4 regions of the Arthrobacter sp. 10N418 genome follow, and region 3 is predicted to be linked to each of the others. Evidence: riboswitches for the same ligand, from Rfam matches in the RefSeq annotation. Region 3 holds a riboswitch; each other region holds the start of a gene.
What was found. Region 3 has a riboswitch for thiamine pyrophosphate ahead of AC1DCZ_RS12390 (ECF transporter S component). Riboswitches for the same ligand answer to the same signal wherever they lie in the genome.
Positions count from the first base shown of each region.

Region 1: another riboswitch for thiamine pyrophosphate. It lies ahead of AC1DCZ_RS06010 (phosphomethylpyrimidine synthase ThiC); the one in region 3 lies ahead of AC1DCZ_RS12390 (ECF transporter S component).
Region 2: another riboswitch for thiamine pyrophosphate. It lies ahead of AC1DCZ_RS10050 (bifunctional hydroxymethylpyrimidine kinase/phosphomethylpyrimidine kinase); the one in region 3 lies ahead of AC1DCZ_RS12390 (ECF transporter S component).
Region 4: another riboswitch for thiamine pyrophosphate. It lies ahead of thiC (phosphomethylpyrimidine synthase ThiC); the one in region 3 lies ahead of AC1DCZ_RS12390 (ECF transporter S component).

Region 1 covers NZ_JBFTIK010000005.1:181,524-189,105, forward strand. Annotated here, with positions in the region: gene ffh (signal recognition particle protein) at 1-1,452, shown strand, start outside; gene AC1DCZ_RS06005 (alpha/beta hydrolase) at 1,513-2,247, shown strand; partial or broken gene AC1DCZ_RS06010 (phosphomethylpyrimidine synthase ThiC) at 2,258-3,606, opposite strand; TPP riboswitch at 3,674-3,781, opposite strand; gene AC1DCZ_RS06015 (VOC family protein) at 3,953-4,828, shown strand; gene AC1DCZ_RS06020 (hypothetical protein) at 5,357-5,794, shown strand; gene rpsP (30S ribosomal protein S16) at 6,013-6,435, shown strand; gene AC1DCZ_RS06030 (RNA-binding protein) at 6,437-6,679, shown strand; gene rimM (ribosome maturation factor RimM) at 6,852-7,415, shown strand; gene trmD (tRNA (guanosine(37)-N1)-methyltransferase TrmD) at 7,417-7,582, shown strand, end outside.
Region 2 covers NZ_JBFTIK010000010.1:66,970-74,551, reverse strand. Annotated here, with positions in the region: gene obgE (GTPase ObgE) at 1-1,244, opposite strand, end outside; gene rpmA (50S ribosomal protein L27) at 1,361-1,624, opposite strand; gene rplU (50S ribosomal protein L21) at 1,686-1,994, opposite strand; gene AC1DCZ_RS10050 (bifunctional hydroxymethylpyrimidine kinase/phosphomethylpyrimidine kinase) at 2,350-3,927, opposite strand; TPP riboswitch at 3,910-4,007, opposite strand; gene AC1DCZ_RS10045 (Rne/Rng family ribonuclease) at 4,110-7,307, opposite strand.
Region 3 covers NZ_JBFTIK010000013.1:156,790-164,371, reverse strand. Annotated here, with positions in the region: gene AC1DCZ_RS12420 (Na+/H+ antiporter subunit D) at 1-1,024, shown strand, start outside; gene AC1DCZ_RS12415 (Na+/H+ antiporter subunit E) at 1,021-1,566, shown strand; gene AC1DCZ_RS12410 (monovalent cation/H+ antiporter complex subunit F) at 1,566-1,841, shown strand; gene mnhG (monovalent cation/H(+) antiporter subunit G) at 1,831-2,244, shown strand; gene AC1DCZ_RS12400 (DUF4235 domain-containing protein) at 2,241-2,504, opposite strand; gene AC1DCZ_RS12395 (heme-degrading domain-containing protein) at 2,546-3,094, opposite strand; TPP riboswitch at 3,329-3,472, shown strand; gene AC1DCZ_RS12390 (ECF transporter S component) at 3,540-4,172, shown strand; gene AC1DCZ_RS12385 (ABC transporter ATP-binding protein) at 4,189-5,817, shown strand; gene AC1DCZ_RS12380 (energy-coupling factor transporter transmembrane component T family protein) at 5,814-6,617, shown strand; gene AC1DCZ_RS12375 (UDP-N-acetylglucosamine 1-carboxyvinyltransferase) at 6,789-7,582, shown strand, end outside.
Region 4 covers NZ_JBFTIK010000009.1:1,644-9,225, forward strand. Annotated here, with positions in the region: gene AC1DCZ_RS09010 (carbonic anhydrase) at 1-428, opposite strand, end outside; gene AC1DCZ_RS09015 (DNA-directed RNA polymerase subunit alpha C-terminal domain-containing protein) at 457-882, opposite strand; gene thiC (phosphomethylpyrimidine synthase ThiC) at 1,450-3,180, opposite strand; TPP riboswitch at 3,178-3,285, opposite strand; gene AC1DCZ_RS09025 (hypothetical protein) at 4,231-4,506, shown strand; gene AC1DCZ_RS09030 (LysM peptidoglycan-binding domain-containing protein) at 4,922-6,118, opposite strand; gene AC1DCZ_RS09035 (RNA polymerase sigma factor) at 6,115-6,639, opposite strand; gene AC1DCZ_RS09040 (putative glycolipid-binding domain-containing protein) at 7,111-7,582, shown strand, end outside.

The sequences.
Region 1 (7,582 bases), on a different contig from region 3:
GTCGTCCGGGAATTCACCGGGCGCGTGCGCGAGCGCGCCCTCGGCGCCGAGGTCAACGCCGCGCTGAACCCGGGCCAGCAGATCGTGAAGATCGTCAACGAGGAACTCGTGGAGATCCTCGGCGGCGAAACCCGCAGGATCCGCCTGGCCAAGACCGGTCCCACCATCATCATGCTCGCGGGCCTCCAGGGTGCCGGCAAGACCACCCTCGCCGGCAAGCTCGCCAAGTACCTCAAGGCCCAGGGCCACAGCCCCATGCTGGTCGCTTCCGACCTGCAGCGCCCCAACGCCGTCAACCAGCTGCAGATCGTCGGCCAGCGCGCCGGCGTCCCGGTGTTCGCCCCGCACCCGGGCGCCACGTCCGCCGAGCTTGAGCACCCCGCCGGGGACCCGGTCGCCGTTTCCCGCGCCGGAGTCGAGGAAGCCCGCCGCACGCTGCACGACGTCGTGATCGTGGATACTGCCGGCCGTACCGGCGTCGACGCCGACATGATGGAGCAGGCCCGCCAGATCCGCCAGGCGATCGTCCCGAACGAAGTCCTCTTCGTCATCGACTCGATGATCGGCCAGGACGCCGTCAACACGGCGCTCGCCTTCGATGAAGGCGTCAACTTCACCGGCATCGTGCTCTCCAAGCTCGACGGCGACGCCCGTGGCGGTGCGGCGCTCTCAGTCGCCTCAGTGACCGGCAAGCCCGTCATGTTCGCGTCCACCGGCGAAGGCCTCGACGACTTCGAGCTCTTCCACCCGGACCGCATGGCCTCACGCATCCTTGATCTCGGCGACGTGCTCACCCTGATCGAGCAGGCCGAAAAATCCTGGGACAAGGACGAAGCCGCACGGATGGCGAAGAAGTTCGCCGACCAGGAAGACTTCACCCTGGACGACTTCCTGGCCCAGATGCAGCAGATCCGCAACATGGGCTCCATGAAGAAGATGCTCATGATGATGCCGGGCGCGCAGAACATCCGGCAGCAGCTTGAACAGTTCGACGAACGCGAGATTGACCGCGTCGAGGCCATTGTCCGGTCCATGACGCCGCACGAGCGCGTCGCGCCCAAAATCATCAACGGCTCCCGCCGCGCCCGCATCGCCCGCGGCTCCGGCGTGCACGTCTCCGAGGTCAACGGCCTCCTGGAGCGCTTCGCCCAGGCCCAGAAGATGATGAAGAAGATGGCTGCCGGCGGCGGGATGCCCGGAATGCCGGGGATGCCCGGCATGGGCGGCGGAGGGGCCCGCAAGGGCGCCAAGAACGCCCCCAAGAAGAAGGCCCGCTCCGGCAACCCGGCCAAGGCAGCGCAGGAACTCCGTGACGCCGAAGCCCGGCGTGCGGCAGGGCCGACCAACCCCGTGCCCACCGGCGCGTCCTTCGGGCAGCAAGGCGGGGACTTCGATCCCTCCCAGCTGAACCTGCCCAAGGGCTTCGATAAGTTCCTCGGCGGCAGCAAGTAACCGGCAGCCCGCAGCTATGTCGCAGGCCCCCTTGCGGGACCGGTGCCCTAGGGTTAGATCATGTTCAAGCAGCGCGTAGTCTTCGTCCACGGGGCGGGCAGCTTCGGGGCCTCCGCGTGGCCAAAGCAGCACGGGATGGCGCTGGGCTACGACGCCCTGTTCCTGCGCCGCCACGGCTTCGACGCCGTCGCTGAACCGCTCGAATCCGACTTCGCCGCCGACGCAGCCATCGTGCTGGGCGCGCTCGCCGACGACGGACGCGGCGCGGCCGGCGGCCACGTCGTGGCGCACTCCCAGGGCGCCATCTCCGCGATGATGGCCGCCGTCGAACGGCCAGACCTCGTCCAGTCCCTCACCCTGGTGGAACCGGGCTGCCTCTCCCTGACGGCGGAACTGCCGGCCACGGCCGCGCACCGGACCCTGATGCAGCCGCTGTTCGACGTCCGCCACCATCTGAGCGACGACGATTTCCACAGGGAATTTGTGCGCCGCGCGTTTTCGGCGGAGGCTCCCGGCGCCACCACCCCGGAGGCACGACGCGCCGCCCGGCGGCTGAGGCTGCAGGCCCCTGCCTGGGAGGCGCCCCTGCAGATCGTGCCAGGGGTCCCCACACTGGTGCTCACCGGCGGCTGGGAACCACTGTACGAGGAAATCGCAGGCTACCTGCGTGAAACCGGTGCCCTGCACCGCGTCGCCGCGGGAGGACACCGGCCCCAGGACTCAGCGGACGGGGACCGGGTCATCCGCTCGTTCATTGCAGAGGTCAGCCGGCGCCAACACGCACAAGCGTCCTAGCCGAGGATGCCTAGGATGCTGCGGGTCCGCCTACGGAAGGCTCCGGCAGGTAGACCTTGCCGCCCGAGGCAAGGAACCCGTCGCTCTTGGCCTGCGTTCCGGCCGCCAGCTGTGCCAGGGCGGCCTGGGAATCCGCTGAACCGTACTCATCCCGGATGTTCTGGCTGATCCGCATGGAACAGAATTTTGGCCCGCACATCGAACAGCAGTGCGCCGTCTTGGCCGGTTCGGGCGGCAACGTCTCGTCGTGGAAAGCCTCTGCGGTGACCGGACCCAGGGAAGGGCGAACTGGTCCCGCCAGCGGAACTCGAACCGTGCCTTGGACAGGGCGTCATCGCGTTCGTGGGCGCCCGGGTGGCCCTTGGCCAGGTCGGCCGCCATCGGCCGCGATCTTCTAGGTGATCACTCCCGTTTTGACATCGTCCTTGTTCGGCAGCCCGAGGTGCTCCTTGGGCGTGACATAGCAGAGCATCGCGGTGCCGTACCGGGCGATCTCCGTGGCGCCGATGGCCAAGGTGATGTGGTCATAGCCCGGTGCGATATCCGCGACCAGCGGCCCGAGCGTGTAGAACGGTGCGCCCTGGCAGAGCTCCTGCTGGCGCTCCACGTTTTCACGGACCAGATGGAACGGCACATGGCCCGGCCCCTCCGGGAACGCGACATCGTATTTGGCGAAGATCGATCAGGGCCCGTCAAAGTGCGTGTAGAGGAAGTTCTCCCGGTGGTGCGCCAGGCACCAGCCGGCCATGATCGAGCCTCCGCGCGAGGCGATGCCCGTGACCCGGTCGGCGGTCAGTGGCAGATAGCATTGATCTTCACCAGGAAGGCTTTGCCGATGATCATGGGCTCGGATTCGGCGTGGTTGATGTTGTTCGGGATGGTGGTCCGGCCGGCCGCCACCTCGCCGCGGACCAGTTCGACGCGGCAGTTTTCGCGTAAGGCGACGAACGGCATCTCCGGCGTGACCACACCTTGCCGTGCGTGGCGCATCTGGGTCACCGTCCGGCCGGCGACGGCGCGGGGCACCGGCCGGGCGCCCTTCCACTCGGCGGACGCGTCACCGCGGCGCACGGCCGACCTGCCGTCGTCGAGCAGGTTCCGTTCCCGCCCGCTGTACGGCTCGGTATCGGCCCTGGCCGCAATCCACGGTGCGCGGAGCGGTTCCAGCCCCAGGACCGGGTCGCTGCCCGGCCCGGCCGTGCGGTAGACCCGGAACGGGGCGTTGGCGGCGCCGCCCGGAGCGGCCGCCAGCGCAATCTCGGTCACCGGAACACGGATGCCGTGCTCCGGATCGGTGGCGAACGCCAGGGAACGCGACTTCAGCGACTGTGTGGGGGCCGCGGGCTGGTTTTGTGCGGGCTGGTCTTGGTTGGTCCGGTCTTGTCCGGCCCGGTTTTAGGCAGGGCTGTGCTGTGCAGATTGGGTGCTCACGAAAATACTCACTTCCTTCGCCGGCATTACCCGGACAGGTTCAACGGTCGCAGGCTGCGTCAGCCCGATCTCAGCCCCTGCAGGGGCGCCCGTGTGGTCGTAGAAGAAGCTACCTCAGGGGCCCCGAGGTCCACCCGAGTGTGGCGGGCCCCGGATCGTCGCGTGGATCCAGCCACGGCGGCGGGCCCATTTGGAATAAATTGAAGCTTCAAGTAATTTTAATGTATGCAAGGTCATCGAAGGTCGGTGGCCACTGAACCACCGGAGCGTTCAAATGACTGCCGAAGCCACCAGCCACGATCTTCTTCCCGCCGCACTCACCATGGGCACTGTGATGCTCAAAGTCGGCGACATGCGGCTCATGACGGATTACTACCAGCGTGCCCTGGGCCTTGACATCGTGGCCGAGCAGGACGGCGGGCTCTACCTCGGCCGCCGCCAGAAGCCGCTCGTCCACCTCGCCCCCGCCCCCGGCCTAAACATCCCCTCCCGCGGCGAGGCCGGCCTCTTCCACACCGCACTGCTCTTCGAGGACCAGCCTGCCCTGGCCGCCACGGTCGCGAGCGCGGCCCAGTACGAGCCGCAGTCCTTCACCGGGAGCGCCGACCACCTTGTCAGCGAGGCGTTCTATTTCAACGACCCCGAAGGCAACGGAATCGAGCTCTACTACGACCGTCCGCGGGCCGCGTGGTCCTGGGACGGCAAGAACGTCGTGATGGACAGCCTCGCCCTGCCGCCGCAGCGCTATCTGGAACAGTTCCTGACCGAAGAATCCGTGAGCGGCCAGCGCGAGGCCGATGCCGGCGTCGGGCACGTCCACCTGCAGGTGGGCGACGTCCAGTCGGCCCACGACTTCTACGTCGGGACCCTGGGGTTTGAGAAGACGGCGGGCTGGCACGGCCAGGCGCTGTTCGTCTCCGCCGGCGGCTACCACCACCACATGGCTATGAACGTCTGGAACAGCCGCGGCGCCGGGCCCCGTCGGGATACCCTCGGCCTGGGCGAAGTGCTGATTGAAGTGCCTTCGGGGGACGACGTCGGAGCCCTCGCCGACCGTCTCAAGGTTGCCGGTGTCCAGTCCCACCACACCGGCGCCGAGCTGCGGTTCGAGGATCCGTGGCGCAACCGCATCCGTGTCGCTGTCCGCTGAGCACCCGCTGAGTCCGGCGCGGTCGCCGGGCGCGTGAGCCGTCCGCGGACGCACCATGTTGCGGTCAGCCACAGCTGTCCGGGATTTATTCCCACCGGTTTGCCATGCCCCGGTCCGCCACGCAGCCCTCGTTGACGGACACCGTTGCACGCAGCCCGTCTGCCTGCCGGGCACCGTTGCACGAAGCCTGCCTGCCGGACTGGTGATTGGCGAGTGCGCCGCCGCCGCCAAAGGCCTGCCGCTGCCCGTGCTGCGGCGGTGCGTAAGCTCTCCGCTTTCGCCAGGCACTGGACATGCCCAACGTTCAAGGGCAGCGCCTCAGGGGCATGTCCAACGCAGGCGGCCGGGAACGGACATAGTGCCAGCATGTCCATTGGTCGCGGTCGGGGGAGGGTATGTCCGCAGGCGAGGCCGGATGGAAGAGTTTCGACCACGGTCCAGGGGAGGTCATGTCCGGTCCGGGCGCGGCCGGGCTCGAGCGGCTAGGCTGAAACAACAATCCAGCCGCGACTCATGAGGAGTGTTTCCTTGGGATTCACCGAAATCTTTGTTTCCACCCACAACGCAGCCCTCAAGCGCGCCGGGGCCCTGGACGGCGGCGCGCCTGCCGCCCCGGGCGCCGTACGGATCCCGGACATCAGTGACTTCGAAGTCGAACGGCTCGGGGACCTGGCCGGCACCGCCGTCCACGCCGCCGGCGCCGACTATGAGCTGGCCATGGTGGATGTGGCCAGCGACTCCCTGCTCGGCGTTCCGCATGCCATGGTCCGGGCCCTCGCCGAGTTGCTCAGCTACGAGACCGAAGACGAAGGCAACATCCTGGAAGACGTGGCGGCGAGCTGGGCTGCCGAGGAGGACATGCCCTTCGGTGCGGACCAGGCCACAGGCTACGTCCGGCAGCTTGCCGAACTCGCGGCCGGCATCGACCCGGCCACGAAGTCTGAGCTCTACGTCTGGACATCCTGACTGGGGCCGCGACGTGCCTTCCGGGGTGAAATCAGCCACTGCATGGGTGTCAAGTCGAAATCCCGGCGCTGATCTGGCACAATGAACAGGTACTTGATCTGCGTGGCCCCTCTCTCCGCGTCCGGATCTTGTCCTTTTAGAACCCCCTAGTATGGCCCGCCCCACGGGTGCAGAACGCCGGGCTCGACCCCGTTTCAGAAACAGGAGTGACCACAAAAGTGGCCGTAAAGATTCGCCTTAAGCGCTTCGGCAAGATGCGCGCACCGTACTACCGCATCGTCGTCATGGACGCACGCTCCAAGCGTGATGGCCGTGCCATCGAAGAGATCGGCAAGTACCACCCGACCGAAGAGCCCTCGTACATCGAGGTCGACACGGACCGTGCCCAGTACTGGCTCGGCGTCGGCGCACAGCCGTCCGAGCAGGTTGCCGCGATCCTCAAGATCACCGGAGACTGGCAGAAGTTCAAGGGTCTCCCCGGCCAGGAGGGCACCTTGAAGACCAAGGCTCCCAAGGCTGCCTTCGTTACCCCGGAAAAGGGTTCCGTGATCATTCCGGAAGCCATCACCAAGAAGGCCAAGAAGGACGAAGCAGCCGAGGCCCCCGCCGACGCAGCAGCAGAGACCACCGAGGCTGAGTAACTTGCTGGCCGAAGCGCTCGAACACCTCGTCCGCGGGATCGTTGACACTCCTGAGGATGTCAAGGTCAGTGCGAAGAACAACCGCCGCGGGGACACCCTTGAGGTGCGCGTTCACCAGGACGACCTCGGACGGGTGATCGGCCGACAGGGCCGCACCGCACGCGCATTGCGCACTGTGGTCGCTGCGCTGGCGGACGGCGAGCCGGTCAGGGTCGACGTCGTCGACACGGACCGCCGCCGGTAACGCTTTCAGCAACACTTGTCTTGAGCCCGGCCCCTTCACCAGATAATGGTGGAGGGGCCGGACTGTTTTCCGCGGCAGTGCGGACCGCGCTGCAAGAACCGCGCGGCAAGACCCACGCGGCAAGACCCAAGAAGTAAGAATCCAGCAGTACGACTCCGGAACAGAGGAACAGATGCAGCTCCAGGTGGCACGAATCGGCAAACCCCACGGCATCCGCGGCGAAGTGACCGTCCAGGTGCTGACGGACGCTCCCGGTGACCGTTTCGTGCCGGGCACGCAGTTCATTGTTGAGCCCGCATCGGCCGGCCCGCTGACTGTACTGAGCGCCCGCTGGAACAAGGACATCCTTCTGCTCGCCTTCGAGGAGATCGAGACGCGTAATGAGGCGGAAACCGTTCGGGGCGCCAAGCTGTTCGTCGAGACCGAAGAAATCGACGAGGACGAGGACGAGGGCTGGTACGAGCACGAACTGGTGGGCCTGGACGTCCGCGTGGGCGATCAGGTGGTCGGGAAGGTCTCCGGTCTGCACACCCTGCCCGTCCAGGACCTGCTGGTTGTCACCGCGACGGACGGCAAGGAAGTCCTGATCCCGTTCGTGGAGCAGATCGTCCCCGAGGTCAACGTCGGCGAAGGATTTGTCCTCGTCACCCCGCCGGCCGGACTTTTTGAGGTCAATACCGAGACCGCGGCGATCCCCGACGACGGCGATTCCGACGCCGACGCGGACCGCGCCTGACATGCGGATCGACGTCGTCAGCATCTTCCCGGAGTACCTGGCCCCCCTGGAACTCTCGCTGATCGGAAAGGCCCGCCAGGACGGACTCCTGGACCTGAGGGTCCATGACCTGCGCGACTTCACCACGGACCGGCATCGGAGCGTGGATGACACCCCGTACGGCGGCG
Region 2 (7,582 bases), on a different contig from region 3:
TTGGCGAGGCGGTCGGCGAGGTAGCCGATCGCTTCCTCGTTGGTGAAGTCGGTCTGCTTGACCCAGCGGACGGGCTTGTCGCCAATGACGCGGAACAGCGGCTCGAGGTTCTTCTCTTCGCGGCGGATCTTGAAGCCGGACTCGTTGACGGCGCGCGGCTTCAGGATCGGGGCGTGCACCTTGGGCGGCGCGGCGGCGAGGGCGTCGCGGGCGGCCTGGACGATTTCACCCATGGCAAAGCCGAGCTGGCGGAGGCCCTCGTGGCTCGTGGCGGAGATCTCGAAGACCTTGTAGCCGCGGGATTCGAGTTCCGGCCGGACAAACTCGGCCATGTCCTTGCCGTCGGGCAGGTCCACCTTGTTCAGGGCCACGAGGCGGGGGCGGTGGTTCAGCGGAACCACCTGGCCGTCGGCTCCGCTGTAGCTCATGTCCACGGCGTACTTTTCGAGTTCAGCCTCGATGATGGCCAGGTCCGAGAGCGGGTCGCGGTCCGACTCGAGCGTGCCACAGTCCAGCACGTGCACCAGGGCGGCGCAGCGTTCGACATGGCGCAGGAAGTGGTGGCCGAGGCCCTTGCCTTCGCTGGCGCCCTCGATGAGGCCCGGGACGTCGGCAATGGTGAAGCGGACGTCGCCGGACTGGACGACGCCGAGGTTCGGGATGAGCGTGGTGAAGGGGTAGTCGGCGATCTTGGGCCGCGCAGCCGACATGGCGGCGATGAGGCTGGACTTGCCGGCGGAGGGGAAGCCGACGAGGGCGATGTCCGCGATGGACTTCAGTTCCAGGACGACGTCGCTGGACTCGCCTTCGATGCCGAGCAGCGCGAAGCCGGGGGCACGGCGCTTCTGCGAGGAGAGCGAGGCGTTCCCGAGTCCGCCAATGCCGCCGGCGGCCGCGATGTATTCGGCCCCTTCGCCCACGAGGTCGGCCAGGACGGTGCCGTCCTTGGATTTCACCACGGTGCCCACGGGGACCGGAAGGATCAGGGTTTCGCCGTGTTTGCCGGCTCGCCAGTCGCCCATGCCGGGACCGCCGTTGGTGGCGTGCCGGTGCGGGGCGTGGTGGTAATCAAGCAGGGTGGTGGTCTGGGGATCGACACGCAGGATGACGTCGCCGCCGTTGCCGCCGTTGCCGCCGTCGGGACCGCCGAGGGGCTTGAACTTCTCGCGGTGGACGGAGACACAGCCGTGGCCGCCGGTACCGCCGGATACGTGCAGTACTACCCGGTCTACAAAGCTCGCCACGTGGATCTCCTCAGTGCTGTTCCCCGGGGCCCAGAGGGTCCCAAGATGATTGTAATGCGGTTAAAACACCGGTGGAGCGGACCTAATGGCCCGCCCCACCGATTTAGAACTTGTTGTTACTCTGCAGCTGCAGCAGCCACGATGTTCACAACGCGACGACCGCGGCGGGTGCCGAACTCGACGGCGCCGGGGGCCAGGGCGAACAGGGTGTCGTCGCCGCCGCGTCCTACGCCGGCGCCCGGGTGGAAGTGGGTGCCGCGCTGGCGGACGATGATCTCGCCTGCGGAGACTACCTGGCCGCCGAAGCGCTTGACGCCGAGGTACTGGGCGTTTGAGTCACGACCGTTGCGAGTGGAACTCGCGCCTTTTTTATGTGCCATTTGAAATGCCTGCCTTTAAAATTCTGGGGAATCTGCTGAAAACCTGAACAGTAACGAGTGGTTACTTGATACCGGTGATCTTGACCTTGGTCAATTCCTGACGGTGACCCTGGCGCTTCTTGTAGCCGGTCTTGTTCTTGAACTTCTGGATGACGATCTTCGGACCACGAAGGTCTTCGAGGATCTCAGCCGTAACCGTTACCTTGGCCAGGTCCGCGGCAGCGGACGTGACCTTGTCACCGTCTACCAGGAGCAGTGCGGGCAGCTCAAAGGTGCTGCCGGCTCCACCGGGGACGCGGTTCAGGGTAACGAAGTCTCCAACGGAAACCTTCTCTTGGCGGCCGCCTGCGCGGACAATCGCGTACACCACTGGGGAACTCACTTCTCTCGACGTTTATTACTAGATTTGCGTGCGGAACCTGGGGCCAATGTGTTCGGACCGGCTCACGCTGTGCCTCTACGCCGGTGGATTCCCCGGGGGAATCCATGAGCTATCCCGTGGACAACGCCATCCGAAAATCGAATGAACTGTCCTCAAGGTCATAACCCAAGTATTGGCGTAAGCACCGAAGGTCTAGACTACGCTAATTTTGCCTTCGGCCGCAAACGAGGCTGGTTCCGGCGGGCTCTGCGTGATGGACGCCACTCTCTTTGGACAGAGCGATCCTGCAGCGACTTCCCGAACCGTGCCCGACTATCGTACAGGCTGCACGGGCCAGGTCGGTTCAGGCGTGCAGGCGCGGCGCGTCGAAAAATGCGACCTCGTAGCGCGAGGACTGGCGGAAGGCCAGGGCCATGGCCTCCCTCTCGGACGCCGAGGCGTGCCTGGCTGCCGCGTCGGTATACGCGATGGCCTGCCGGGTCGCGGCGGCAAATCCTTCGTCGGCGTAGGTGCGGAGCCACACGGCATAGGGATGGCTTCCCGGGGAACCCGCGGCGAGGAACTGTCCGTGCAGGGCCTCCCCCACCTCGGCGTAGAGCCAGAAGCACGGAAGGGCCGCCGCCACCAGCACCGCGTAGCTGCCGGATGCCGAGGCGGCCAGCAGGTGGTCGACATAGGACTTCGTGACCGGACCCAGGGTGGCTTCGGCGGAGCGGGTGCTGAGCCAGGTCCGGTGCAGCTCCGATTCCACCTCGAGGCATTGCTGCGCCGAGCCGGCCCAGAACAGTTGCTCGGCGTCCGAGGGCGCGAGCGCGGCGGCACGGGCCAGGACCCGTGAGTAGCCGTTGAGGTAGATGGCGTCCTGCGCAAGGTAGTAGGCAAACTCGTTCTCGGGCAGCGTGCCGTCGGCCAGGCCCCGGATGAAGTCGAGGGCATGGATTGCCTCCAGATCGCCGGCCGCCTGGTTCCGGAGCGCCTCTACGAACTCGCCCTCCGCCGGGGCGCGGTCCGGGATGCGGCCGTGCCCCTCCGTGAGGTGCTGAAGATGATGGAAGTGGTGGACGGGGCCGTTACCGGAGCCGACGTCCAGTCCGTTTGCAGCCCGCAACGCACCCTGCAGCCACGGTTTGACCTCCCGCAGCGCTGCCTCCCAGTCCCCCACCCGGGCCTGCACCGTGGCCATGGCCGAGGACAGGGAGCACCCTGTGCCGTGGCTGTTGCGTGTGGCGACGCGCTCCCCCGGCACCACGACGGTCTCCTGTCCCAGCAGTCCTCCGGTGTTGACGAGCGCGTCCGGGCAACCGCCGCCGCTCCCGCCCTCCCGGTCTTTCAGGTGGCCGCCCTTGACGAGGACAGTGGTGCCGACCAGCGCGGCCAGGCGTTTGCCCTGCTCCAGGGCCTCGTCCCAGTCCCCGGCGACGGGTTCATGTAAAAGGATCGCCAGTTCGGCGAGGTTGGGCGTGATCAGGTCGGCGAGCGGCAGTAAGGCGTGGAGCGCGGCTTCAGCGGATTCCTGCAGGAGGCGGTCCCCGCTGGTCGCCACCATCACGGGATCCAGGACCACGACGGCGGGCCTGACCTTTTCGAGCCAGCTGCGGACGGCGTCAATCACCGCGGCGTCGCCCAGCATGCCGATCTTCACGGCGTCGATGCCGATGTCGTCGCTGATCGCGTTCAGCTGCCGGGTAAGGAACGCTGCCGGCGGAACGTGGACCGCCGTGACTCCGCGCGTGTTCTGCGCGGTCAGCGCCGTGATCGCCGCCATGCCGTAGCCCCCGTTCGCGGCGATGCTCTTCAGGTCCGCCTGGATCCCCGCGCCGCCGGACGGGTCGGAACCGGCGATGGCCAGGACGCGGGGAGGCCGGGTTTGCGCGGACCGGCGTGGCGGGTACGGAAGAAATGATGAGGACAAGAGAGACATCCCTTCGCCGGTGCTAGCCGGACAGGTTCAACGGGTCTGGATCTCAGCCGGCCCAATGCGCGGCACCCCGTGTCAGTGCTCCAGCCTAGCCTCATCCGTTAAATAACCGCGGGTGCGGCCCGGTTCCGGCGTATTGCTACGCCGGTCCGGGCCGCACCCGCGGTCCTGCCGGGCCGGGCCGGCTAGAGCTCCGAGGCCGGTACGCCGACGCCGAGGATGATCGGCTCGCTGGCTGCCGGCTTGGCTGCCGGCTTGCCCGCGGCAGGCGCCTTGGCTTCATGAACCGAAACGGCTGCGGCCGATGCCGTTGCCTCGCGGTGCTGGACGGACGTCTCGTTGGCTGCGCCCTGGGCGCGGCTGGCGCTCCGGTTGCGGCGTCCGCGGCGGCCGCCGGACGTGGTGCCGGTCGCGACAGCAGGCTCGGGAACAGCAGGCTCGGAAACCGTGGACTCCGGAACAGTCGCCACGGCCGCAGGGGCCGCGGCTTGGCCCCTCGCCGGACGGCGCTGCGCTTCGGCCCCTGTGCTTTCCCCGGCTTCGCCGAGGTGGGCGAACGCCTCGGTCAGGAGGTCGAGCGTCAGGGAAGGCACCTGCGACTCCTCGGCGTGTTCGACGAAGGGCAGGGCAACCTGCTCGCCGCCGAAGGTCAGGACGGCGCCTGGGCGTCCGGCTGCTTCCTCCGTGGCGGCAAGCTTCGTGACTGCGTCGACGGCGGCCTGGCGGGCCCCCGCTTCGCTGGCAGCGGCTGCCTCCCCGTCGTGCAGGTGGGCGGCGTGTGCTGCCGCGGCGATGTTCGCCAGGGCTGCACGGGTCGCCTCGGCTTTGGCGTGCCGCTCCGCCTCGGTGGGTTCGGCGTGCACTGCTGCCGGCGCGGACGGGGTTGCTTCCGGGGTGCCCTGGCCGCCCTTGCCGCGGCGGCGGCTCTTGCGCTCGGTCCGCGCTGCGGGCTGGGCCTCGGCACGGGGAACGTAGTGTTCGGCGGCGACGGTATTGGCGCGGCGGTGCTCGACGGGCTCGTCGTGGGTGACAATTCCGCGGCCTGCGCAGGCTTCGCACTGTTCGCCGAAGACCTCGAGCAGCCCCGTGCCCATCCGCTTGCGGGTCATCTGAACGAGCCCCAACGAGGTCACCTCGGCCACCTGGTGCTTGGTGCGGTCCCGGCCCAGGCACTCCACCATGCGGCGCAGCACGAGGTCGCGGTTCGATTCCAGCACCATGTCGATGAAGTCGATCACGATGATGCCGCCGATGTCGCGCAGCCGCAGCTGCCGGACGACTTCCTCCGCCGCCTCCAGGTTGTTCTTGGTGACGGTTTCTTCAAGGTTGCCGCCGCTGCCGGTGAACTTTCCGGTGTTGACGTCCACCACGGTCATGGCCTCGGTGCGGTCGATCACGAGGGAACCGCCCGAGGGCAGGAAGACCTTGCGGTCAAGGGCCTTGTGGATCTGCTCGTCGATGCGCCAGGCAGCGAAGATGTCCGTGTCCTTTGTCCACTTCTCGAGCCGGCCCACGAGGTCCGGTGCCACGTAGGTGACGTAGGCCTCGATGGTGTCCCAGGCCTCCTCGCCGGAGACGATCAGCTTGGAGAAGTCCTCGTTGAAGACGTCGCGGACCACCTTGATGGTCAGGTCGGGTTCGCCGTAGAGCAGCTCCGGGGCAAGCATCTTGGTCGAGGTGGCTTGGCTCTCGATGCCCTCCCACTGGGCGCGGAGGCGGTTGATGTCGTGCGTCAGTTCTTCTTCGGAGGCACCTTCGGCCGCGGTGCGGACGATGACGCCGGCGTCTTCTGGCAGGCGGTCCTTGAGGATCCGCTTGAGGCGGTTGCGTTCGACGTCGGGCAGCTTGCGCGAGATGCCCGTCATGGAACCGCCGGGCACGTAGACGAGGTAGCGGCCGGGCAGCGAGATCTGGCTCGTAAGCCGGGCGCCCTTGTGGCCGACCGGGTCCTTGGTGACCTGGACGAGGACTGAGTCGCCGGACTTCAGCGCGTTTTCGATCCGGCGCTGCTTGCCTTCGAGGTTGACGGACTCCCAGTTCACTTCGCCCGCGTACAGCACGGCGTTGCGGCCGCGTCCGATGTCGACGAAGGCCGCTTCCATGGAAGGCAGGACGTTCTGGACCTTGCCCAGGTAGACGTTGCCGATCAGGGAATCCTGCTGGGTCTTGGAGACGAAGTGCTCGGCCAGGACCCCGTCTTCGAGGACGCCGATCTGGATTCTGTCGTCGCGCTGGCGCACGATCATCTGGCGGTCCACGGATTCGCGGCGGGCCAGGAACTCGGCCTCGGTGATGACAGTGCGGCGGCGGCCGGTGTCGCGTGATTCCCTGCGGCGCTGCTTCTTGGCCTCGAGCCGGGTGGATCCCTTGACGGACGTGACGCGGTTGTTGACCGGCGCCTCCGACATCGCGCGGGGCGCACGGACGCGGGTCACGGTGTTGGGCGGATCGTCGTCTCCCCCGCCGGTGAGCTCGAGGTCCTGGTCACCGCGGCGGCGGCGCCGACGGCGGCGCGAGGTCACGCCGTCTTCCAGCATTCCCTCCGGTTCTTCTTCGGCTTCCTCCGCGGAGCCTTCTTCATCGGTTTCGGACTCAGTGCCGGTGCGGCTGGTGCGGCCGCGGCGCCCGCGGCTGCGGCGGCGACGGCGGGACCCGGCGTCCTCGCCTTCCTCGCCCTCTTCCTCATCGGCGTCCTCCGTCTCCGCGGCGTGAGCCGGAACTGGAACCGGGCGAACAACGGTGCTGAGGTCGGGGGCCTGGAAAATCATCGAGGTGACCATGCCGGGCTCGAGGAACAGCGAGGAGGCGGCGGACGGCGCTTCGGCGGGCTTCCCGCCCGCCTCTTCCGCGGGAGTGTCGCGCGTTTCGACGGCTGCTTCGGCGGGAGTTTCGCGCGTTTCGACGGGCGCTTCGGCTGCCTCCGCGGCCGGGGCCCCGGCTGCGGGCACTTCGGCGGCCGGGGCGGCTGCCTTGGCGCGGCTGGCCCGGCGTCGGACGGGCTTGACGGCGGGAGCGTCACCAGCGCCCGTCCCGGCCGCAGCCGCCTCGGCGGCGGGTGCAGTTCCGGCCTCTTCGGCGAACGCGGGCAGCGGTTCGGCGGTTTCGGCGGTCTTGCGGGCCCGGGTGCGGCGGACAGGCGCCTTCTTGGCCTCGGGGGCGGATTCGGCGCCCGGGTTGTCCACGGGGGCTTCAGCCGCGGCGGCGGCTTCAGCAGCAAGCGTTGCTTCCTCGGCGGCGACGACCGGGTCAACGGGGGCTGTCTTGGCGACAACCTTGCGGCGTGTCCGGACGGCCCTCTTGGGCGCTACCGGAGCAGCTGCTTCTGGTGCCTGATCGGGGACGATCGGTTCGTCGTTAACCGTTACAACCTGGTCATTTTCCATATGTGGCGACACTCCTGCCCCCGATGTACCGCCACATCCGGCACCCGTTGGGGCAATTATTTGTCAACACCCGCAGGCATTGACAGAAGTCAATTGGATACCCTCAGGTTCGCACCGGCAGTGGGGTGCGGCAGCCCTGGAGGGCCGGCGAGATTGTTTGTGGAACCCGTTGACGTTCACGCCACAACCAGGTGCCGTCCAATGGCATTGCGGGACAGCCCGGATCAGAGGATCCGCAGCTCCCTGCTCATCATTGGCGGTCTTGAAACAAAATC
Region 3 (7,582 bases):
CAAGCTCGCCGACCTCGACCAGGGCACGCGGACCCTGCTGCACGTCATGCTGCTGGTTGCTTTCGGCATCAAGGCTGCGGTGTTCCCGCTGTCCTTCTGGCTCCCGGACTCCTACCCGACCGCGCCCGCCCCCGTCACGGCGGTGTTTGCCGGCCTGCTGACCAAGGTCGGGGTCTACGCCATGGTGCGCACGGAGACGCTCCTGTTCCCCGGGGACACGCTCAATGCGCCGCTCATGGTGGCCGCCTTGTTGACCATGGTCGTGGGGATCCTCGGCGCCCTGGCCCAGAGCGACATCAAGCGGCTCCTGTCCTTCACGCTGGTCAGCCACATCGGCTACATGGTGTTCGGACTGGCGATGTCAACGGCGGCCGGCCTGGCCGCCGCGGTCTTCTACGTCGTCCACCACATCACCATCCAGACCAGCCTGTTCCTGGTGACCGGCTTGATTGAACGCCGGGGCGGAAGCTCCTCGGTGGACCGCGTGGCCGGCCTGGCCAAGCTGTCCCCGCTGCTGGCCGTGCTCTTCTTCGTCCCCGCGATGAACCTGGCCGGGATCCCGCCGTTCTCGGGCTTCCTGGGTAAGCTCGGGCTCCTGCAGGCGGGCATCCAGCTCGGCACGCCGCTGGCCTACGCACTGGTGATCGGGGGAGTGCTCACCAGCCTGCTGACGCTGCTGGCTGTCGCCAGGGTCTGGAACCGCGCGTTCTGGCGCAAACCCGAGGACGCGGAACATCCGGACCCGGTGCTGCTCGCCGCTTCCCGGGACTCGGCCACCGGAAACAGGGCAGGGAAGTCCAACGTCGTCTTGCTGCCGCGGACCATGGTGGGCTCCACCCTGGGCCTGGTGATCCTTGGCGTGGCGCTGACAGTTTTCGCAGGGCCCCTGTTCAAGGTGGCCGACCAGTCCGCAAGGGAGATGCTGGACAGGTCCTCGTACATCCAGGCGGTGCTGGGCGAGGATGCGCCCGTCCCGGCGCTCGCCGGGCCCGCGCCCGGCCAGCGGCCGGAGGGCCGGAAATGAGCCGGAAGCGGATCTCGCTGCGCCAGGAACTGCCGCTGCTGGTGTGGCTTGTGATCGTCTGGGGTGCCCTCTGGCAGAACTTCAGTCCGGGCAACCTGCTCTTCGGGGCACTCATCGCGGTGGTGGTGGCCAGGGTGTTCTACCTGCCGCCGGTGGAACTCGGCGGACGCTTCAACGCCCTCCGTGCGATCTTCTTCGCGTTTGTGTTCCTGGCGAAGGTCGTGGAGGCCAGCCTCCAGGTCCTGTTCCTTGCCGTCGTCCGCGGACCGCGGGTGATCAGCGCCGTCGTCGCCGTCCCGCTGCGGAGCCGTTCCGACCTCCTGGTGACGGCCACCGGGCATGTGATCTCGCTGATTCCCGGGTCGCTGGTGGTGGAGGTGGACAGGTCCACGTCCACGCTCTATATCCATGGGATCAATGTCCGTAATGCCGAGGACGGGGCCAGGCTCCGCAAGGAGGTCCGGGACACCGAGGCCTCCCTGATCCGCATCATGGGGACCAGGGACGAACTGTCCGCACTGAACCAGGAGGTGGGCGCGTGATGCAGCTAGTCCTGGCGGTGACCGCCGTCGTACTGTCCGTGGCCGCGGCCGGGGCCATCATCCGGATCGCGAGGGGCCCGTCGCTGCTGGACCGGGTGCTCGCGGTCGATGTGCTGTTGGCCATCTTCGGCGCCGCACTGTGCATTGACATGGCCGTCAACCGGAATTTGAACAACCTGATGCTGCTGGTGGCGATGTCCATCATCGGCTTCGTCGGCTCCGTCACGGTGGCCCGGTTCGTGGCGGACAGGAGGGAACCCACCCGTGATTCCTGACACGCTCCCCGCCGACGCCGTGATCGACGCCGTATCCGCCGTCTGCATGGTGGCCGGTGCGCTGATGTCCCTCGCTGCGGCCGTCGGGCTGCTGCGGTTCCCGGACCTCATGAGCCGGATGCACGCCGCGACGAAGCCCCAGGTGCTCGGCCTGTTCCTGCTGCTTCTGGCCGTGGGTCTGCAAATGCGCGTCTGGTGGGTCTGGCCCGTGCTGATGGTGGCCTGGCTCTTCCAGCTGCTCACCGTCCCTGTCGCCGCCCACATGGTGGGCCGGGCCGGCTACCGGACCAAGCACCTGCACCCGGAGCTGCTCAGCACGGACGAGCTCGAGGCCGTGGTCCAGAGGGCGGCCGCCCAGCGTCGGCTGGACGACGACGGCGGCGGGGCCGACGGCCGGGGTTAGACGATGTCCTGGGTCTTGGCGAAACGGGTGACCGCACGCTGCGTCCCGCGGTTGGCGAGAACCTGGATGATGGCGCTGACCGACGCGGAGATCAGGGCGAAGGTCAGTGCCGAGCGCAGCGTGGTGGGGACGTCGTCGTCATGGCCCTTGGGCGGCTTGTTGCCCGTGGTCTTTTCCCAGACGGTGTCGACGAGCTTGGTTCCGGCGAAGCCGGCCAGCAGGCTGATGCCGGTGCCCAGCAGCTTGATGACAATGTTCATTTTTGGGACTCCTTGCGGCAGGAAACAGGGCTTCCCCTAGCCTAGCGCCCAGCCCGGCCGAGTATCTCCGACAGTGCTTCGACCACCAGATCGTGGTCGGCTTTCTGGGGCAACCCGGAGACCGTGACGGTGCCGACCGCCCCCGTGCCCCTTAGGTAGATCGGAAAGGCGCCGCCGTGGGCGGCGAACATGGACTGGTCGAACCAGGCGTTGTCCTCGATCCGTCCGCCGGCTGCCCGGGCGCGGAGGCCCACGAGCAGCGACGGGACCTCGTACCGCACGGCAGTGCGTTTCTTGGCGTTGATCCACCGTTCGTTGTCCGGGGTGGCGCCGTCCAGTGCCGCGTGGAAGAGGACCTGCTCGCCTTTGCTGATATCGATGGCGATTGGCAGTGAGCGTGTCCTGCCCAGCTCAACGAGGAGGAGCCCGAGGTCCAGGGCGTCGTCCTTGCTGAAGGACGCGAACTGGAGCGCGTCGATCTCAGACAGGATGCGGCCGATCAGCGCCGCCAGGGACCCCGGCGGTTGCGGCTCGCTCGAGTCAGGGTCATAGTCAGCGGAGGACCCTGGTGTGGCTGGTGTAAGCGTCACAATAGTCCAGCTTTCCGGTTGGTTGCCCGTCTGCCCTCCGGCGGCAGCCCTTGTCCGCGCCACTGCCGACTCTATCAAGCCCGGTGCTCACGGACACCGGCGCCGACGTGTTCCCCGCCGACGTGTTCCCCGCCGCCGGGGGCCCGGGCCGGCCGCCGGCTCCGGATTGTGACTGCCGGCCGCGGATTCCCGGACGGCCGGGTGTAAACTGGACACCGCCCACAAGGGCGATTTTAGATACGACAGGGGAGCGCCGCCGTCGGTCATCACCGGGGAGACCCGGGGAAGCCAAAGGTGGGCGCTGAGAGTGCGGACAACCGCAGACCCTCGAACCTGATCCGGTTAGTACCGGCGCAAGGGAGTCGAGTTCTCAGAGTGCCCGGAGCGGCGGCGAAAGCCACAGCCGGCCGGGGCACTCTCCCCTCCTGTTCCTCAGGAGGACGACATGACTGATATTTTTGCAAACCAGACACTCAACCGGCGCGGCTACAACTGGCGTGTGGTCGACATCGTCGTGGCTGCGCTGATCGCCGTTGCCGGCGGCGTAATCTTCTGGGCTTGGGATCAGGGCGCCAACCTGGTCTCGGCACCTGTTAATGCGCTCTACCCGCCGCTGTCCGGGCTCTACGCAGGCGGCTGGATGATTCCGGCCATCCTGGGCATGCTCATTGTCCGCAAGCCGGGGGCGGCGTTGTTCTGCGAAACCGTCGCCGCTACGGGCGAGCTGATCATGGGCTCGCAGTACGGCACGACGGTGCTGATTTCCGGTGTCCTGCAGGGCCTCGGTGCGGAACTGGTGTTCGCCGCGTTCCTGTACAAGAGGTTCAACCTGCCGGTGTCCCTGCTGGCAGGGGCCGGCGCGGGCCTGTTCTGCGGCCTGAACGACTCCTTCCTGCCCTGGGGCTGGAACATCGCCTACGAGCCCGGGGACAAGCTCGCCTACATCATCTTCACGGCAGTCTCCGGCGCAGTAATCGCCGGAGCCCTGGCCTGGCTCGCCACCCGCGGCCTGGCCAGGACCGGGGTCCTGAGCTCCTTCGCGTCCCGCAAGGCCGCCGCAGAGCCCGTCTCCTCCTGACGTCCGCGCGCCGCACATGACACCTTCCAACACGGTCCGCCCGGCAGCGGTCACGGCCCGCGGCTGGGGCTGGCGGCACGCCGGCCGGCCCCGGCCCGCGGTCAACGGACTGGACCTGGACATCCGGCCCGGGGAACGGGTGCTGCTGCTGGGCCCTTCCGGCGCCGGCAAGTCCACGCTGCTCCACGCCCTGGCGGGCGTGCTCGGCGACAGTTCCGCCGGCGCCGCGGGCGGAGCCGGTTCGCCGGGCCTGCCCGCGGAGGCGGAGGATTCCGACGAGACAGGGAGCCTCCTGATCGACGGCGCTCCGCCACGCGCGCAGCGCGGCCGGGCCGGGCTCATGCAGCAGGACCCGGAAACCCAAGTGGTGCTCTCGCGCCTCGGCGACGACGTCGCCTTCGGGGCGGAGAACCTTTCCGTGCCACCGGAGAGAATCTGGCGGCGTGTGAAGGAAGCGCTCGACGACGTCGGGCTGGGCCGGCTGCCGCTGGACCACCCGACGTCGGCCCTCTCCGGCGGGCAGAAGCAGCGACTGGCGCTTGCCGGCATCCTGGCGATGCGTCCCGGTCTGCTCCTTCTCGACGAACCCACCGCCAATCTGGACCCTGCCGGCGTCCTGGAAGTCCGCGACGCCGTGGGCCGCAGCCTGGACAAGACCGGGGCCACCCTGGTTGTGGTGGAACACCGCGTGGCCGTGTGGAAAGACCTCGTGGACCGGATCGTGGTGCTGCAGCCGGGGTCGGCCACGGAATCCGCCGTGCTGATCGACGGGCCCCCCGACCAGGTGCTGGAGCAGGCGCGGGACATGCTCATTGCTGCGGGCGTCTGGGTGCCGGGGCATGTGCCAACGACGCGGGCCCGTTCAGCGGGGGGTACGGCGGGGACAGCCGGGACCCTCGGGACGTCCGGGGCAGCCGGGGTGGCGGCCGGAGCGCTGCTGCTGGCCGCGGAAGACCTGGCGGTGTCCCGTGAGCGGCCGCGCCGGGCGGGCTGGCGCGGGGGGTTCCGGACCATTCCGCCGCATCCCGTGCAGTCCGGCATCACAGCGCGGGTCCGTGCGGGGGCGGCCCTGACCATCACCGGACCCAACGGTTCGGGGAAGTCGACCTTTGCCCTTACCCTGGCCGGTCTCCTGCAGCCTGTCTCCGGGGCGGTCTCCGCAACGATGGAGCTCAGCGCAGGCGCCGGGATCGACCCGTACCGGTGGAAGGCCCAGCAGCTGATCGCCAGGATCGGGACCGTCTTCCAGGAACCCGAGCACCAGTTCGTCACAGGCCGCGTGCTTGACGAGCTGATGTTCGGGCCCAGGCACCTCGGCTATGGCGAGGAGCGTGTGGACGAGCTGCTGGAGCGGCTGCGGCTGACGGAGCTGGTGGACGCCAACCCCTACACGCTCTCCGGCGGTGAAAAGCGGCGGCTCTCGGTGGCCACCGTGCTCGCCGCCCACCCTCGGGTGCTGGTGCTCGACGAACCCACGTTCGGTCAGGATGCCAACACCTGGGCCGAGCTCGCCTCGTTCCTTTCCGAGCTCCTCGAGGCCGGAACGGCCGTCGTCTCCGTCACGCACGATCAGGAATTTACCGCCGTCCTCGGCGGCGCCGAACTCAGCCTCAACGCACCGGGGCTGGAGGTGGCGGCGCCATGAGGGAAGTCCTGAGCCTGCGCGGCAACCGTTCCCTGCTGACCCGGGCCAATCCGCTGGCCAAGTTCGCCGCCGTCGTCATGATCACCCTGGTGCTGGCATTGTCGATCGACTGGGTCTCGGCGTCCGTGGCGCTTGCCTTCGAACTGATGCTTGTCCCCCTGGCCGGGCTGACCGTTCCCCTCCTCTCGCAGCGGGGCTGGCCGCTGACGCTCGCCGCGGCGCTGGGCGGCTGGAGCACCGCTATCCTCGCGCCGGACACCGGACCCATATTGTTCGATGCCGGCATCTGGTCCATCAGCGCCGGATCCCTGCAGCTGGGCCTCGGCTTCATGCTCCGCGGACTCGCCATCGCGCTGCCCGCGGTGCTGCTGATGAGCTGCACCGATCCCACGGACCTGGCGGACGCCCTGGCGCAGAACGCTAAGCTTCCGCACCGCTTCGTCCTGGGCACCCTGGCGGCCATGCGCCTCGTGGGGCTCATGGCCGAGGAATGGCAGACCATCGGCATGGCCCGGCGTGCCCGCGGTGTGGGCTCGCGCGGCAACCCGTATCAACGGCTCCGTGCGACTTTGGGGCAGAGTTTCGGGCTGATGGTGCAGGCCATCCGGCGCGCTTCCCGGCTCGCCGTCACCATGGAAGCCCGGGGCTTCGGCGGCGCTGCACGGACCTGGGCGAGGGCCTCGACGTTCAGCAGACTCGACATCTGGGTTCTGCTGGGCGGTCTGGGCATCGCCGCGGCCGCCGCGGCGGCCGCGCTCGGGGCCGGTACCTGGAACCTCGTCTTCCTCACCCGGCAATAACAGATTCCGACGCCGGAACGGCGCAGCGCCCGCTTCCCGCACCGAAGGCGGCCCTGCGGGCCGCCGCGGGCGCCGCCCCGGTTATCGCACAGCGCGGGTAACGGTGTGAGATTAACGCCATTCCGGGCGTGATTGCCGGGGCGGATAACTCATCCGTGATATTTTTCTGGAATGACTCAACAGACTGCTGAATACGTAGGCGTCCTTCTCCGCGATGCCCGCGGGGAGAAGGGCTGGACGCAGGGACAGCTGGCCGCCGAACTGGGCACCAGCCAGAGCGCGATCGCCCGGATGGAGCAGGGCAAGCAGAACCTGAGCCTGAAGATGATCCAGCGGCTGGAGACCATCGTCGGCCGGACGATCGTCAAAGTGGGCCGGCCGCAGATGACCCACCTCCGGGTTGAGGGCGGCCGCACCCTCTCCGGCGCCGTGGATGTCAACAGCAGCAAGAACGCCGGCGTGGCCCTGCTCTGCGCCAGCCTCATCAACCGCGGCACCACCACCCTTCGCCGCCTGGCCAGGATCGAAGAGGTCAACCGGATCGTCGAGGTCCTGACCAGCATCGGCGTCGAATGCACCTGGCTCAACGCGAACGATCTCCAGATCCGCCGGCCCGCGGTCCTGGACCTCGCGTCCATGGACGTCGAGGCCGCCCGCCGGACCCGCAGCGTCATCATGCTGCTGGGCCCCCTGCTGGACGAATCCGGCGAATACCGGCTGCCCTACGCTGGCGGCTGCGACCTCGGCACCCGCACGGTGCAGCCGCACATGCAGGCGCTGCGCCAGTTCGGCCTCAGCGTCGAGGCGAAGTCCGGGTTCTACGCCGTGCAGGCGCCGCCGTCGGACGGCGACGACCGATCCTTCGTGCTGAGCGAACGCGGTGACACCGTCACCGAAAACGCCATCATGGCAGCCGCGCACCGCCGGGGCACCACGATCATCCGCAACGCCAGCCCCAACTACAT
Region 4 (7,582 bases), on a different contig from region 3:
ATCGAGGTCAGCACCGACGGGGTGATCCGTTCAACCAGGTCGCGGATGAAGCCCGGGGGCATCTCCCCGGTTTCCACCGCGTTTTTCGTGGCCGTGACGGCACCGCAGTTATCATGTCCAAGGACGACGATCAACGGGATATTCAGCACCGAAACGCCGTATTCGAGCGATCCGAGGACGGCGTCGTCGATCACGTGTCCTGCTGTGCGGACCACGAAGGCGTCGCCGAGACCCAGATCGAAGATGATCTCCGCGGCCAGACGGGAGTCCGCGCAGCCGAATATGACCGCGAAGGGGTCTTGGGCGTTCACCAGCGCGCTGCGCCGGGAGGCGTCCTGGTTCGGATGCAGAGCGTCCCCGGAGACGAAACGCGTGTTGCCTTCACGCAGGCGCTGCCATGCTTCGGACGGGCTGATTCCATTACTCACTCTAGTAACTTTACGGGGACGTCCGATTTCATGGGCCGCCGGGTCCTTCGGCGGGCGTCATCGGCACGGAAGGACGCTGAAAATCGTCCGCGGGGTGGGGGGATTCGTTACGGGCAGGGGCTGGCATCAGTGGAGTTACCCATGTGTTGTGGTTCTTGATATGGCGGTTGTTCTTGGCGCTGCTCCGGGCTCGGCTCGTTGATGTGCGGGTGAACGCGGAGGACAGGGTCTCCGTTGGGGCGAGCGCGAGGTTTTCCAGAGCGACGGCCGCTTCGATGAGCTTCAACGATCCTTCGCCGAGGCCGGTAATCTCGGCCATGAGGTCTTCCCTTGACCGGCTGATCAGCTGTCCAACGGAATTTACGCCGCTCCGCAGGAGGGCATTCGTGATCCTCGATGTCAGCGCCAGTGCGGAGAGGGGACGAACTCGGGTCAGCTCGCGGTGCCGGAGCATTAGGGCGTTCACCTGCCGGCCGCCGGGCCCGCTGAACGGGTCCGGCGGGAATGGTCCGGGTGAGGCCGGGATGCCAGCGAGAATCGAGGTGACGTTCGGGCTGCCAATCGCGTCGTGGGGGCTAATTTCATGTTGCTTCTCTCGGGGAAGTCGTGCAGTCGCGCGCGTCCCGTGTCATTGTCGCGACCTTGGTTGGCTGCGGTAAATCCAGCGTGGTTCGCCGGTGCGGACGTTGCCCCGGAGTGCGTTTGGATTGACACTTTTGGCAGCATCCGCGGCTCAAGGACACCAACTGCACTGACGGGTACAACTCGAAGTGCCACAGCCAGACGGGGCTACCGGCTCGACGGCCGTGCGGCCCCTGGGCAGGACGTTTGCTCGCGCCGTCTACTCATGACCAGAGCACGAGTGAGGCAATCGATCCGGCCCGGCCACCGTGAGGCGCTTTACGTGGCAAGGTTCCCACTGCCCTGCTGTTTCTTGCCAATGTGGAGGCCTCAGCCAGGGTGTGTTCGTGGCGGGGGGCGGTGCCCGGGCCTGCGGCGGTGGCTGCAGGCCCGGGCGCTCTTAGGGGTTGAGGCGGACGGGTTCGGGGAGGTAGACCTTGCCGCCGGATTCACGGAATTCGGCGGACTTAGTGTTCATCCCGGCGATGGCTTCCTGTTCGGACATGCCCCCGAACTGGTCGCGGATATCCTGGGAGAGCCGCATGGAGCAGAACTTGGGTCCGCACATCGAGCAGAAGTGCGCGGTCTTGGCCGGTTCGGCCGGCAACGTCTCGTCGTGGAATGCTTCGGCAGTTTCCGGGTCCAGGGAAAGTGCGAACTGGTCACGCCAGCGGAACTCAAAGCGTGCCTTGGAAAGGGCATCGTCGCGTTCGTGGGCGCCCGGGTGGCCCTTGGCCAGGTCCGCGGCGTGCGCGGCGATCTTGTACGTGATGACACCGGTTTTGACGTCGTCCTTGTTCGGCAGCCCGAGGTGTTCCTTGGGCGTGACATAGCAGAGCATCGCGGTGCCGTACCGGGCGATCTCGGTGGCGCCGATGGCAGAGGTGATGTGGTCATAGCCAGGCGCAATGTCGGTCACCAGCGGACCGAGGGTATAGAAGGGCGCTCCGTCGCACAGTTCCTGCTGGCGTTCGACGTTTTCCCGGACGAGGTGGAAGGGGATGTGCCCGGGGCCTTCGACCATGACCTGCACGTCGTACTTCCATGCCCGCTTGGTGAGTTCGGCGAGGGTATCCAGCTCGGCGAACTGGGCGGCGTCGTTGGCGTCCGCGGTAGCGCCGGGCCGCAGGCCGTCGCCGAGGGAAAAGGCGACGTCGTACTTGGCGAATATTTCGCACAGTTCGTCGAAGTGGGTGTACAGGAAGTTCTCCTGGTGATGGGCCAGGCACCAGCCGGCCATGATGGACCCTCCGCGGGAGACGATGCCGGTGACCCGGTTGGCCGTCAGGGGCACGTAGCGCAGCAGCACGCCGGCGTGGACGGTCATGTAGTCCACGCCCTGCTCGCACTGCTCGATCACGGTGTCCCGGTAGATCTCCCAGGTCAGGTCATTGGCCTCGCCGTTGACCTTCTCGAGCGCCTGGTAGATCGGGACCGTGCCGATCGGGACGGGGGAGTTGCGGATGATCCATTCACGGGTGGTGTGGATGTCGTCCCCGGTGGAGAGGTCCATGACAGTGTCGGCGCCCCACCGGGCCGCCCACTGGAGCTTGTCCACTTCCTCGGCAATGGAGCTTGTCACGGCCGAGTTGCCGATGTTCGCGTTGATTTTCACCAGGAACGCCTTGCCGATGATCATCGGTTCGGACTCGGGGTGATTGATGTTGTTGGGGATGATGGCCCGCCCGGCGGCGACTTCGCTGCGGACCAGTTCAACGTCGCAGTTTTCCCGCACTGCCACGAACCGCATCTCGGGGGTGATGATGCCCTGGCGGGCGTAGTGCATCTGGGTGACGGTCTTACCGTCGAGGGCGCGGCGGGGCACCGGCTGCGCCCCCTTCCATTCAGCGGACGCGGCACCCCGCCGGACGGCGGACTTACCGTCATCGAGCAGGTTCCGTTCCCGGCCGCCGTAAGGCTCGGTGTCGCCCCGGGATTCTATCCATGCGGACCGGAACGGCTCCAGGCCGATCACCGGGTCGCTGCCGGGCCCGGCGGTGCGATAGACCGTAAAATCCGGGTTCTTGGCGCCGTTGGGGGAATCTTCCAGCGCGATGGTAGTGACCGGGACCGCGATTCCGTTTTCCGGGTCGCGGACATAAGCGAGCGAATGCGAATTCATGGAGCTCATCAGTGTTTTCCTACTTCCTTCGCCGGCATGACCCGGACAGGTTCAACGGTCGCAGACTGCTTCAGCCCGATCTCAGCCCCTGCAGGGGCACCCGTGTGGATGTGATTGAGCTTACAGATGCCGTGCCCGGGTGGAAAATCCGTCGGACCGTTACCGGCCGTGCGTCGTCGGGCGACCCGCCGCCCAGAGGCGGCACGCCCAGGCTGACGCTGCCCCCCCAACCTCGGCTCAGTCTCACCTTTTCGGCGAATGACACCCCTGACGGCCCGGTCGATATCTAGTGGTCGGGACTGCGGAACATCCAGTCGATGGCTGGGGTTGGTAATTTCAGGGGCGGCTGGTCGGGATGGCCCGGCACATCGAGGAACCCCGTCCATGGGGGACTGGAAGGGGTTCCCGCTTTGATGGCCTTACGTGGTCTCACGCATTGATGGAGGTTTTTTTGGCCGCTTGTCCATCAAGGCGCCTTCCCAGCGGTCATAGCTGTACAGCGGTATGGGTTCCGTGAGACGAAATCGCGTGAGTACCCCGTGTCCCCCTCATGTACGAATCCCGCCGCGAACGCGGCCAGGCGACATAAGACGCCGGTAGATAAGCAACCATGAACCGCCTGCGGCCACTGCGCTGCGGGCCGAGCCGGACGGGAATCCCACGGAAATGAAGCGTCTGACCGCCTGCGAGAATGAGCCACGAGGGCGCTGACGTCCAGGGCGCCCCTGCATCGCATCTCCACCGCCCGAGCACATCAAGAAAGGGCCTCGCTGTGCTCGGGCAGCACAAGCATTCTTCTTTCTTTTTTGCTGCTGTCCGTTGGATCCTACGTGCCCGCTCCACCGGCTCAACCGTCCTTCGGACGGCCGCGCACCGGACGCCTTGGGTCGGCGCTGCGCTTATTTCCTCCCACAACCCACCCGCCGCTCGCCCTTCGGGTTGCCCCGGTTCCGTCGGGCACAGCTACGCGATGCTCCGCCAGCAGGCAAAACATGGTGGGGAGAGGGAATCCGGTACTCCGGGCAACCGCCCCGCCGCAGCGAAACGGAGCCTCACCTCATGAACGCAGGAATCATGTCCCGCACGGTCACCGCTGACACCGCGGAACCGGTCACCGCCCCGGTCCTGCCCGCGGACGACCGGGCAGGGGACGGGTACGACTGGATGGACACTCTCGACGGCACCGGCTGGTCCGTGCTGCCGAACTGGGGCAGCGAAGGCTGGGATGCCGGATCCTGGCCCTACATCATCTTCGCCGTTGCCCGCACCCGGGACGGGAGCGGGGAGCTGTTCGGCTACGGAACCTGTGTCGAGGGCGACACCGCGACGTACTGATTCCGGTCCCAGGAGGCGTGCTTTGAAACAATCACGGCCGAGGTGTTCTTCCACTGGGCGTCCGGCCAGTCGGACGGTCCGGAGAACCTCTCCGCCACGGCCGCCGGCCTCCCGGAGCAGGACCGCAGGCCCTACCCGGCTGGACCGACTAGAAGCTCCTGAGGTGTCCCGGCCGCGAACCGGCCGGGACACCTCAGCGGCTCGCCAAAATCCGTTGACAACATCATTGAGATTCCTTCGTCCCGGACCCGGAAGCCGGTCCTTACAATTTCCGAATCAACACCGCCGCGTTTCCGCGGCCGGCCAATTGCCGTACGACCCGCTGGCGTGTATTTGGCGGCGTTATATGGCGCGGTCAGGTGCCGGTGAGCAGGGTTTCGCGGGCTGCTCAGACGACGTCCCTGGTGATACTGCTCTACTTGTTGAGAGGTTGGTTCAGGGCGACGCTGATGGTCTGGCCCGGGGCGAGTTCCCCGGCGGGTAGGTCGGTGAAGGCGTACCAGACGCGGTCGGTGCCGGTGAGCGGGCGGTTCGCCCATTCCAGGTCTGTCACGCTGAAGCGGAACGAGATCTGGCGCTCGGTGTCCCCGGGGGCCGTGGTGTAGGTCAGGGGGATCCCGTCGGCGTCGGCGGTAAAGGTGCCCCGGGCACCGTCAATCGTGAGCTCGCCGGGCATGAGCCTGACCCTGGTCCCCGCGGGGATGGGCCGGTCCGTGGTGAGGGACGGGTTGTACTGCAGCAGCTGGTCCGTGGTGGACCGGAATTTGTAGCCGAGGCTGTCGAAGGAGTCGCCGTCGACGGTGGTATAGAAGATGGCTTGCCCGTATGAATTGTTCACGGCTGCTCCCGCGCCCGCCCGGCTGTCGACCGGGTTCTTCTGCAGCCGGATGTGATTCCCGGCACGGACAAAGTAGGTGTTGCCCTTCTCGTACACGTACGGGACCTTGTTCGCTTCCGCCAACTGCTCGCCGGTGAGCCCGAACCGGTACCTGATCCCGTCGAGGGTGTCATTGGGTTCAATCACGTAGCTGAGGGGGATGCCGCTGGCGTCGACGACGGCCGCACCCTTCGCCCCGGTGATCGGACCCGGGGCGGGGATCAGTCGCAGCTTCGTATTGGGTGCCAGCGCGCTCCCGGGCTGAAGCCCGTTGAACTCAGCGAGTTTCTCCTCGGAGATGCCGAAGGATGCAGCCACTCCCGCAGACGTGTCACCGGAGACCGTGGTGTAGTAATCCACGTTCCCAAACGAATCGGTAACAGTGGGCCCCGCCAGGGAAGACTTCCCGGGGCCGGCCGGTGTCGCCGTCGGGATGACCCCAGCGACGGTCGGCGCCGCCGCCATGTTGACCGGGCTCGTTACCAAACCCGTGGCGACGAGTACGCAGGCCGCGACCGCCGCTGCCGCAAGCCCGGCAGCGGCGAAACGCCCCCAATGGCGTTTAGCCGGCGCGCGATGGAAGTCGTGGACGGATCCGCCGACGGCGAGCTGGGTGACCTCGGAATTGACGAACGACAGAGACCGCTGGCGGCTGCGGATAAGTTCCTCCTCGGTGATCGTGAGCGCAGGATCGGCGGCTGAAAGGAGGTCCGCCGCGGAGTAGTCCTGGCTCATTCTGTTGCTCCTTCTGACACCGTCTGCTGCTGAAGTATTCGGCCTAGTTCCTTGCGCGCCCGGTGCAGGCGCATTCGCACGGCAGCCGCCGATGTGTTGAGCAGATGGGACACTTCGACGGCGGTAAGTCCGTCCCAGTACGTCAGCAGTAACACCTCCCGCTCCTTTGAGGCCAGGCGGTCGATGCCATCACGGACGGCGGATCCCCCGGCGGATGGTCCATGGACGCGCTCGAAGCGCAAAGCTCCGATGAGTCCGGCCGACCGGGATAGAGACCTGTCATGATTTCGGAGCACGTTCCTGGCCACGCCGAAAAGGACGATGACCGAGAGGTCATCGGCGTGTCCGGACTTCTCCCAGACAATCCTGAAAACCTCAGCGCACAGATCCTGCGCGGTGGCGGCGCCCTCCGTCCTGCGCCGAAAATAGCGGTAGATACGGTCGTGGGCCGCCGTGTGAGCGGCCAGGAACCGTTTCTCCCTCTCCAGATCCACCCGTTCCCCCGTCGTTTGCAAGCTCATGCCCTGTTAATGTCCGGCAGCCAACAAACTGTAACGAGAATCCTAAAAAACTCTGGGAACGGCGAAAACTGATTTGGCGGATCGGAAACGCTCCAGGTCCGGCGGACGAGCGGGTCGCGGCGACCTGGCGACCCGACGCGCTGTGGAGGATCCTTCACCGGGCACTGTGGCCGGCGCGGTGAGTGCTGCGAGCCGCATTAGGCCTGCCCTGATCCTCTACGCGTCGACCCATGAGGGCCGAAACCTTGGGCGAGGCGGGGGCGGGCATGGCCGGCGAACCTGAGAGCTTGCCGCTGACGAAGGCACTGAGCCTTCTTTCTGCGGTCACCCAGCGCCTTCTGCTAAGGAGTCAACAAGCCGGGGGCAGTCCCCTTGTGGCCGGCGTCGTAGGCCGGTTCGCTGCGTCTGGTTTATGACTGGCGCGCAGGCGGGAAGCGTGACTACAGTCAACTCGCGCGACATCATAGATTCATGATCGTGCTGAGCTGGGATGGTCTTGAATCGGACAGCACGGAGACGTGCTCTGTGAGCGAATCCGAGGAGGGCATCCAAGTCGAGAGCACCGTTCACGGAGCCTTCGGAGAATGTCTTTACACCCTGATAGCTGACGATCACTGGCAGTTCCGTTCGCTAACTCTCGTGCTTGGTTCTCGATCGCTGCGGATCGAGTTTGACGGCACGGTGTGGACGGTGGACGGCCGCGAGCGGCAAGACCTCGAGATGGCCCGCGAAGTGGATATTGCTATCTCACCGCTGAGCAACACGCTGCCTATCCGGCGGCTCGAATTGGCCATCGGTGAGAGTGCCGACATCACGACCGCATATGTCGCGGTGCCCGACCTCACGGTAGTAACCGACCCCCAGCGCTACACCCGTCTAGCAGACCATGAGTACCGCTATGAGTCGCGGGACTCCGACTTCGAGCGGGCAGTCACGGTCGATG